Regions from separate parts of the Peribacillus sp. GL_122 genome, predicted to be linked through region 2. Evidence: predicted binding sites of a transcription regulator. Region 2 holds the regulator's gene; the other holds the start of a gene.
The links. Region 2 encodes LexA, which represses DNA repair genes until DNA is damaged. Its sites were predicted from a motif close to CGAACATATGTTCG; they were not measured.

Region 1 (5,405 bases), 340 kb from region 2:
GCTGTCATCAATATAGGCAGAGCATATGAAACTGAGATTTATGTGAATGATGAGAAGCTGGAGTATTCCATTTCACCGACTGAAGTGAATACGCAATTGGTTACGATACAATTTACGAAAGCCGAATAGTCATCTTTTAGATGACTATTTTTGCTCTATATAATAGTAAGGCGACGGGAAATGGTTTACCCGGCATATAAGATTGGATTTTGAGTTAAATTATACATATAAGCATTATTTCAGATCTAAGACGCATTGCCCAAATGGCAGGCGTAAATTTTGGAGGTAAAAGTTTTGAATCTGCCTAATAAGATTACAGTAGCAAGAATCTGTTTAATTCCAGTATTTTTAATCATCATGCTTGTTCCCTTTTCATGGGGAACGCTAACTTGGGGAGAATACAGTTTGCCAGTGGCGCACTTAGCTGGAGCCATCCTCTTTATTATCGCTTCCACTACGGATTGGATCGATGGCCATTTTGCCAGAAAATATAATATGATTACTGATTTAGGGAAATTTTTAGATCCATTGGCTGATAAACTTCTGGTTTCGGCTGCCTTAATCGTTTTGGTTGATCTAGATTTAATGTACGGTCAATCTTGGATTGCCATCGTGATCATAAGTCGCGAGTTTGCAGTCACCGGATTACGTTTGGTGTTAGCGGGTACAGGGGAAGTGGTAGCAGCGAACCAGCTTGGAAAAATTAAAACATGGGCACAAATTGTTTCTATTTCGGCTTTATTGCTGCATAACCTTCCATTTGCCCTCATTTCACTGCCTTTTGCTAATATCGCATTATGGATTGCATTAATCTTTACAATCTGGTCAGGTTTGGATTATTTTATAAAAAACAAAGAAGTATTTGTTAATTCAAAGTAAAACGAATGGTGGTTTTGAAAAGATGGATGCAGAAATCATTGCAGTGGGCTCAGAGCTTCTTTTAGGACAAATCAATAACACTAATGGAAGATTCTTATCGCAGCAGTTTGCGGAAATGGGGATCAACGTTTTTTACCATACTGTGGTCGGGGATAACGACCGCCGTTTACAACAAGCTATAGAAATCGCTGAATCAAGGGCGAACTTGATTGTCTTTACCGGTGGACTTGGTCCTACCAAAGATGATTTGACGAAAGAAACGATTGCTCGTCATATAGGGAAAAAGCTCGTTTTTAATGATGAAGCTTTGCAATCCATTGAAGCTTACTTCCAAAAACGGGAACGTCCGATGACGGAAAACAACAAAAAGCAGGCCCTTGTCTTAGAAGGCAGTGAAGTGTTGGCAAACGATCATGGGATGGCACCGGGAATGGTCTTGTCCAAATCTGGGATTACATATATGCTTCTACCTGGTCCGCCAAGTGAAATGGAGCCGATGTTTTTAAGTTATGGTTATGAAAAGATCATGAATAAATTGGAAAAGCATGAACGGATCGATTCCAAGGTTCTTCGGTTCTACGGTATAGGCGAAGCCGAACTGGAAACGGTGATTGAAGATCTCCTTGTCAATCAAACGAATCCGACAATTGCTCCACTGGCAGCCGAAGGGGAAGTGACGTTAAGGATCACCGCTAAAGACTCATCTAAAGAAAAATGCGAAGAGCTTATATTGAAAGCGGAAAAAGAAATTCTTAGCAGGGTCGGCAAGTTCCATTATGGAAGTGATAATACTTCGCTAATAAAGGAACTTGTAAAAGAATTAACGGTCCGCAAGCTTTCGATTGCGGCAGCTGAAAGCTTGACCGGAGGGATGTTCCAAGAACAGCTGACAACCATCCCGGGCGCCGGTAAAGTCTTCAAAGGCGGAATTGTCTGCTATACGAATGATGCGAAGTCTAATGTCCTCGGCGTCAGTGATGATACCATTTCCGAGTATGGGGTGGTCAGCGGTGAGTGTGCTATGGAAATGGCCTCTAATGTCCGGAGCAAGCTCGATGCGGATGTAGGCATAAGCTTTACGGGCGTTGCAGGGCCGGATGAACAAGAAGGCAAGCCTGTAGGTACAGTATTTATTGGCATTTCCTATCGGGATGGAAACACTCATTTCAAGGAGTTGAATCTTTCAGGCAGCAGGGCGCAAAACCGTATTCGGAGTGTGAAGTACGGCTGTCATTACCTATTAAGGGATTTATAAACGCTATAAGCAGAGCTTTTTACAGCTCTGCTTTTTATTTGGTTTTAGAAGTTTGTTTCTTGAAAAATAGGGAAAAAAAGAAAAAAGTTAATTCAATGAAAATGTTTTTTTGGGGGAGTAAGTGAAACGAAATGGAGATTTCCTTTAGATAAAACGCTTTTTTTATAAAGAATATCCCAGAAGAAAAAAACGAATGAATGTTCGACTTTTTGCTTGGCAAAATAGTAAAAAGAGTATATAGTAAAGATAGGTTTTGAGACAGGGTACAAACCTTGATCTCAAATAATTGCTAACGTAAGTACATCTTTAATCGGGCAGCCGATTATTTGAATATAGAGGAGGAAATTGAGTGAGTGATCGTCAAGCGGCTTTAGATATGGCGTTAAAACAAATTGAAAAACAATTTGGTAAAGGTTCTATTATGAAACTTGGGGAACAGACTGATCGTAGGATTTCAACGATTTCAAGCGGTTCTTTAGCATTGGACGTAGCATTGGGAGTGGGCGGATATCCAAGAGGCCGGGTCATTGAGATATATGGACCTGAAAGCTCGGGTAAAACGACTGTTGCATTACATGCTATTGCAGAGGTACAAAAGACTGGCGGCACGGCTGCATTCATTGATGCCGAGCATGCGTTAGATCCAGCATATTCAGAAAAACTTGGTGTGAATATCGATGAGTTACTGCTTTCACAGCCTGATACGGGTGAACAAGCCTTAGAAATCGCTGAAGCGTTAGTTCGAAGTGGAGCGGTGGATATCATTGTCATTGACTCGGTGGCAGCACTTGTTCCTAAAGCTGAAATCGAAGGCGAAATGGGAGATTCCCATATGGGTCTTCAAGCCCGGATGATGTCTCAGGCACTTAGAAAACTGTCTGGTTCCATTAATAAATCAAATACCATTGCCATTTTCATTAACCAAGTCCGTGAAAAAATCGGTGTTATGTTTGGAAATCCGGAAACGACTCCGGGAGGCCGGGCATTGAAGTTCTATTCAACTGTTCGTCTGGAAGTGCGCCGTGCGGAACAATTAAAACAAGGTAATGAAATCGTCGGTAATAAAACGAAAATCAAAGTTGTAAAAAACAAGGTTGCTCCACCATTCCGTCAAGCAGAAGTTGACATCATGTATGGTCAAGGGATTTCACAGGAAGGTGAAATCATCGATATGGGTGCAGATCTTGATATCGTCCTTAAAAGTGGCTCGTGGTATTCATACAATGAAGAGCGTGTCGGACAAGGTCGCGAAAATGCGAAGCTGTTCTTGAAAGAAAATCAGGATATCGCTCAGGAAATTTCTCAGAAAATCAGAGATCACTATAATCTCGATGGAGAGCATGAATTACCGCCAGAAGAAAATGAACCAGAAGAGCATTTTGAATTGCTTGATTAATGATATTTATAAAAGGCCTAAGCTTGTTCGCTTAGGCCTTTTATGTATATTTTGAGAAAAGTGCGAAATTTTCAGCGGATTAAAGGGCATTGAAATCAGATTTACAGACTTCTTCCATAATGAATGCTGTAGATTATGATGGTTGATATTAAGAAAACTTGAATAATCATTGATACATAAGGGACAAACGCTTGACAATAAAAATTCTCAACTATACAATTAATATGTATATTTTACAATTTTTCAAACTAAAATTTTGAAAATTAAGTGCTGTATATTGAATTTATGTGCAATGTACTTGCCGACAGTTCAACATTTTATGTAAAAAGTTCATAGCAAGGGGAGGTGAAACGATGGAACCCATGACAATCATCTTCACTTTGCTTGGCCTAATCGTCGGTGCAGTTGTTGGTTATTTTATTCACAAATCAAAATTTGAGAGTAAAATAGCAGGGGCAAAGGGCTCTGCAGAACACATCCTTGAGGATGCAAAACGTGAAGCGGAAGCACTTAAGAAAGAAGCCTTGTTGGAAGCAAAAGATGAAATTCATAAAGTTCGTGCCGATTCGGATCGGGAAGCCCGTGAAAGAAGGAACGAATTACAAAAACAAGAAAATCGGTTATTGCAAAGAGAAGAGAATCTGGACCGCAAGGATGAAACGTTAGACAAACGTGAGAGCCTTTTGGAGAAAAAAGAAGATTCTCTAAACCAAAGACAACAGCATATTGAAGAGATGGAAAGCAAAGTGGACGAGACGGTTCGTAAGCAGCAAACAGAGCTTGAACGTGTTTCCGGTTTAACTCGTGAAGAAGCTAAAGCAATCATTATCGACCGAATGGAAAACGAGCTGGCTCACGATGTAGCGCTTATGATTAAAGAAAGTGATACCCGTGCCAAAGAAGAAGCTGATAAAAAAGCAAAAGAAGTCCTTTCTCTTGCCATTCAGCGTTGTGCGGCTGATCATGTTGCAGAAACCACCGTTTCTGTAGTAAATCTTCCAAACGATGAAATGAAAGGACGGATAATCGGACGTGAAGGACGAAATATCCGGACGTTAGAAACGCTAACAGGTATTGACCTTATTATTGATGATACTCCTGAAGCTGTCATTTTATCCGGATTCGATCCAATTAGACGGGAAACGGCACGCTTGGCTCTTGAGAAACTTGTTCAGGACGGACGGATCCATCCGGCTCGCATTGAAGAAATGGTTGACAAAGCAAGACGTGAGGTAGATGAACATATTCGTGAAATTGGTGAACAAACAACTTTTGAAGTTGGAGTTCACGGTCTCCATCCAGATCTCATCAAAATACTAGGACGTTTGAAGTTCCGTACCAGTTATGGGCAAAACGTACTTAAACATTCAATTGAGGTGGCCCAGCTTTCAGGTTTACTGGCCGCTGAGCTTGGTGAGGATGAAGTTCTTGCCCGCCGTGCAGGTTTATTGCATGATATTGGGAAAGCGATTGATCATGAAGTGGAAGGCAGTCATGTTGAAATTGGCGTTGAATTAGCAACCAAATATAAAGAGCATCCAACTGTCATTAACAGCATCGCTTCACATCATGGCGATACGGAACCAACTTCCATCATATCAGTGCTTGTGGCTGCCGCTGATGCATTATCAGCTGCAAGACCGGGAGCTAGAAGTGAAACGCTTGAAAATTACATTAGAAGACTTGAAAAACTTGAGGAAATTTCCGAATCCTATGATGGAGTGGAAAAATCTTTTGCGATTCAAGCCGGACGAGAAGTGCGGATTCTAGTGAAACCAGAACAAATCGATGATCTTTCGGCACATCGACTCGCTCGTGATATCCGGAAAAGGATTGAAGAAGAGCTCGATTACCCAGGTCATATAAAAGTCACGG
Region 2 (5,405 bases):
CCGAACCATATATTACGGCCACTGTAATTACCAGGTAATAGATCTGTCTCACCTTTTATGGCAGTATTATTCGATCCGGCTAAATCTGCAGAACCCCCAATGAAGCTAGGGACCTTTTTGGCAATCGCATTTAGTACTTCCCCACTTGAAGCACGGGAAGCTAATGTCTTACCTTCTTCATAGACTGGAATTTCCTGATCCCATTCAGCAGGCAGTTCACCTTTGATGGCAAGCTCCAATTGCTCTGCTAACTCAGGATGTGCTTCTTTGTAATTTTTAAACAATTCATTCCAAGCCTCTTCTTTTTGAGCGCCTGCATCAACAACAGCTTCATTGAAGTGTGAATACACTTCTTCCGGAACATAGAAGTCCTCTTCGAATGTCCATTTATATGCTTCTTTTGTCAATTTCAGCTCATCTGCACCAAGCGGAGCGCCGTGAACAGCAGATTTACCTGAACGGTTTGGTGAACCGTAACCAATAACTGTTTTCACTTCGATTAATGTTGGGCGTGCATCATCGGTTTTCGCTTCTTCAATCGCTTTAGCAATTTCCTGAAGATCGTTCCCATCCTCAACGCGGATATATTGCCATCCATAAGATTTGAACCGGTCTGCTACGCTTTCACTAAATGATTGACTTAAGTCTCCGTCAAGGGAAATATCATTAGAATCATATAAAACAACAAGTCTTCCGAGTTGTAGATGTCCAGCTAATGAAGCGGCTTCTGCAGAAACACCTTCCATTAAATCCCCATCTCCACAAATACTATATGTATAATGATCGACCACATTATAAGAATCGCGGTTATAGCTTTCTGCCAAGTGACGTTCTGCCATTGCCATTCCGACTGCCATAGCGATACCTTGTCCAAGCGGCCCAGTAGTTGCATCTACACCAGCCGTATGTCCGTATTCAGGATGTCCTGGAGTTTTACTGCCCCATTGGCGGAAGCTTTTCAAATCATCGATAGATAAGCCATAGCCCGATAGATGAAGAAGGCTGTATAACAACATAGACCCATGACCAGCTGAGAGAACAAAGCGGTCTCTATTAAACCAATCTGGATTTTTCGGGTTATGGTTCATATATTCTGTCCATAGTTTATACGCCATCGGCGCCGCACCCATTGGCATACCTGGATGGCCAGAATTAGCCTTTTCAATTGCATCAATCGATAATGTACGAATCGTATTAATAGAAAGTGCATCTAATTTATCTAACATATCGTAAAAACATCCCTTCCTGTAATGTACCTCTTTATATTATAGTGACAAGCTTAATATCACAACTAAAATCACTATTTACTGCCCCAATATTACAATTTTCTAGAAATAAGAGAAGTCCCCTATTTAGATTAAACTAAATAGGAGAATACATACATGAATGCACTCTCATTTTACTCCAAAATGCTAATAGAATCCTCAAATGGAATGTTCCATCAGAAGAATCCAAGCTTTTATTAATGTAAGTTTCTTTTTTCTTTTATATTTTTTATCTTTTGAGGAGTGACATCATTACCTTCTGGATCCACGACTTTCACATGCTCCAACGTATTGGTCATGGACTTTCTGAATGTTTCCAAATACTCACTTCTCAATTGGGTTTGCTCTTTTGCCTCAACTTCCGTCAAACCTTCAGCCTTTGCCTTTTTAGAAAGTTCATTAATACGGGCTAATTTTTCTTTTGATAACATAATTTCGCTCCTTCATAATCTGCGGATATTGTCATGGTATTAAAAAAATAGCGAAATTACAAGTTCTATGATTGACTTTCCAGTGTATTCAGTTGATGTTCGAGGAAACGCCTGTTCACCGTAGCCTTAGAAACATTGTATCCAAAGCCCCTTAAAGTTGCTGCGATTTCTGCAAATGTCAATCCATTGGCTCGAAGTTTAATAATTTCCTCTATAGGAATCTCCTTACGGTCCCTTCCAGTGGAATTCCTTTGATTCTGAAGATTTTTTTGAGGACGATACCCTTTTTCAACGGCCCTTATCATCCCGCGCTTTATTTTAAGATTATGTAGTTTCCTTTGATATTCTTCTACAATTCCGACTATCTGGATGACCATCGCATCCGAATCAGATAGCTCAAGTTCCCCATCGTGTGAGAGCGTATAAATTTTCACATCTTCTTTAAGGATGACATGGAAAAGGGCTATTTTGGCATTTCCTCTTCCCAGTCTTGTTTCGTCCTGGATTAATAGTACTTCAGCTTCTTTGGTTTTAAATAGTTCGAGCATGTCAAAAATGCCATCCCTATTCAACTCATAACCACTTGCCTGTTCTTTTATTATGGAAATGACTTCAGCATCCATCTTTTCTGCCAATTTGACTAATTCATCTTCTTGCCTTGCCAATGATGTTTCCTGTGACTCTTTTTCTGTGCTGACCCTACAATAGATTACCGCTTTCATAATACCCTACCTTCACTGCTTACTGCTCACTGGCCAAATTCTGAACAAGTTCTTCCCCTTTTACTGGAATGACGATGACTTGACCAGGTTTAATCGAATCCGCTCTGACTCCATTATGCTCTTCTATCCAACCAATGAATTCTTTTTTTGTCAAATTTGCTTCTTCATATTCTTCGGCAATTTCCCATAGGGTGTCACCTTCACTTACTTCTATAGAAAGGAAATCATTTTTTTGATCATTGTTCAATGTACAAGAGAATAAAATTGAAAAGATGAATACTGATCCCGCTAATAGAATCGTATAAATATAATTTTTGTATAATTTTTTCATAAATATCCCTCCAAAGCGAATGTTCGTTCGTATGTTATGATCAAATTATAATACGAACGTTTGTTTCAGTCAACAACAAAATTCGAACTTATGTTTGTATAGAGTTGGGGGCCATGCTATAATATAGCAAAGAACATTGGGGAAGAGGTGCACAAATGACTAAACTATCAAAACGGCAGCAAGATATTCTTGATTTCATTAAAGAAGAGGTTCGCCAAAAAGGGTATCCACCTTCCGTACGGGAGATTGGCGAAGCAGTGGGACTTGCATCAAGTTCAACAGTACACGGACATTTATCCCGCCTGGAAAGTAAAGGCCTGATTAGACGTGACCCAACCAAGCCAAGGGCCATTGAAATAATGAATTCGGAGGAAGCGAACAATATTCCCAAAGCCAATGTCGTGAACGTGCCGTTACTTGGAAAAGTAACAGCGGGCATGCCCATAACGGCCATCGAGAACATAGAAGAATACTTTCCGCTTCCCGAAAGCATGGTTCCACATGATGACCATGTATTCATGCTGGAAATCATGGGTGAAAGTATGATCGAAGCTGGAATTCATGATGGAGACTATGTCATCGTCAAACAACAAAGCAATGCCAATAATGGAGATATCGTCGTGGCCATGACGGAAGATGATGAAGCCACTGTAAAACGATTCTTTAAGGAACCGGATTACATAAGGCTTCAGCCTGAGAACTCAAATATGGAACCAATTATTTTACGAGATGTTTCGATACTTGGAAAAGTAATAGGCTTATATAGACAAATACACTAAAAGCGCTAACCGCGCTTTTTTTGTTTGTTTAATTTATGTCCTGAATTCTCTCAATATGCATATGGAAGAGTAGGTTTTGATATATTTTTTTAATAGAATCCATTTTCATGGGAATATCACATCTTTTATAACGGATGTAAGTACTTTGGCAAGAAGTTCATTCAAATAAAAAAGGAGAGCGTTAAAAAATACCGCTCTCAGTTAAAATTCATTTCACTCTTAATCTTTGGTTCACTTTAATAAGGTTAAGATCGACCAAGTCATTCCACTTTTGAATCTGCACTTGTGTAGAACCATATGCTTTTGCAAGCGCAGAGATGGAATCCCCCTTTTTGACAATATGATAAACCTCCTCATTGCTTGCATCATATATAGTTAAATCGCTTGTTTCGATAAGGTTCACCAGTTTTTCTGTATATTTCGGATCCGAGGCATACCCCGCATCGATTATTGCTTTGAGTGCTTTTTTGTAATCTTTTTCTCCAATGACAGATGTATATAGGCTTCTATTCCATGACGTCCCCTTTACGTATAGATTGGCAAGATCTCGAAGACTTTCTTCCCAAGATGGGTATTTTCTGAATTTGTTCCATACTTGAACGGGCACATAGTTGACGTATTCCATTGTTTGGATAATGACAGACTCACCCTTAAAGTCACCTTTTGTACCGAATATATTTTTTCCTTGATTTGCTAATAAGCTTGTCCCATATCCACTCTCCAAGCAAGCTTGTGCAATGACAACAGAAGGTAAAATATTAAATTCCTTTTGAATTTTCTGGGCATAAGGAGCAATTTCCTTAATAAATGTTTCCTTGCTCAATAGAACCTCCCATTAATAGGTATTACTTTATTTTTTACTGTTTATTTTCATTCATATCGTATTCTTAACCATGAGAAAGGTTACAGCTTGTCCATCAAAAATGAGTCCGATATTTCGTTCATTATTTTTACTATAGATAAACATACTTATGTTGGCTCGCTCCGTGTATTATTAAACCATTCCCGCTGCCAACCAGAAAAAGCCATCAATCCATATAATTATATGGATTGATGGCTTTAAAATTGAACTCTGAAAATCTTCAAAACCTGGTTGCATAACCTTTTATTTATTAGTTTTAAATATGAATTTATTTATTATTGTATAAAGCCTTGATAAAAAGTGAAAATTAATATTGAAAACTACAATTTAAGGTGGTGAAATTATGGACTTCCCAACCATCCATACAAACTTTTGGGATGCGGTAATAGCCATTCCGATCATCATGATTCTTACTCAACTTATTAAGGTCATTTTTCATATTCAGCCAAAATTCATCCCTACCATCGCTTTGGGTCTTGGCTTATTCATTTCCATTTTCATCAGTCATCGTAATCACTTGGTTGCAGGGATTTTCATGGGCTGGTTTTATGGCTATGCAAGCATTGGCAATTATGCTGCACTTAAAACTGGTATTTTGTCTTATAGAGGCACTTATCATAAGACAGATTAAACCCTTTGTCTCTCGCTGCAATTCATCAATCTCTAGTATTACAAGGAGCCCGACTTGCTTCTATCCTCATCGAAGGATCCGTCAAATTAATATCTATTTTAACAATTACGACCTGAATGTTTCCTTTGGCTGAATCACCAACTCCCAAGCTAACCATACCATTAAACATTACCCCAAAAATACCTTTTCAATTAAGAAAAGGTATTCATTTAGTAAAAAAAGGAGGTTCGGAATGCTCTTATCCCGAACCATGATTTTAATGGATGAAACCCTACCTGATTGAAGAAATTCACGACGCTCAAGCCGGAAAACTGACTTTTCTTCGAATTTGATACCTTCTCAATAAGAGAAGGCATTTCACTATTTCTCGATATAAACCGAACG

Region 1: recA (recombinase RecA) is a predicted target of LexA. The motif match lies at 2,325-2,338, and genes of this name have one in related genera.

What each region holds. Positions count from the first base shown of each region.
Region 1 is NZ_CM174415.1:1,764,707-1,770,111, forward strand. It holds gene AC3ISB_RS08615 (helix-turn-helix domain-containing protein) at 1-129, shown strand, start outside; gene pgsA (CDP-diacylglycerol--glycerol-3-phosphate 3-phosphatidyltransferase) at 295-879, shown strand; gene AC3ISB_RS08625 (competence/damage-inducible protein A) at 902-2,134, shown strand; gene recA (recombinase RecA) at 2,484-3,530, shown strand; gene rny (ribonuclease Y) at 3,884-5,405, shown strand, end outside.
Region 2 is NZ_CM174415.1:2,101,127-2,106,531, reverse strand. It holds gene tkt (transketolase) at 1-1,226, opposite strand, end outside; gene AC3ISB_RS10235 (DUF896 domain-containing protein) at 1,463-1,696, opposite strand; gene AC3ISB_RS10230 (YneB family resolvase-like protein) at 1,762-2,418, opposite strand; gene yneA (cell division suppressor protein YneA) at 2,438-2,749, opposite strand; gene lexA (transcriptional repressor LexA) at 2,905-3,528, shown strand; gene AC3ISB_RS10215 (glucosaminidase domain-containing protein) at 3,737-4,351, opposite strand; gene AC3ISB_RS10210 (hypothetical protein) at 4,734-5,021, shown strand; gene AC3ISB_RS10205 (esterase/lipase family protein) at 5,382-5,405, opposite strand, start outside.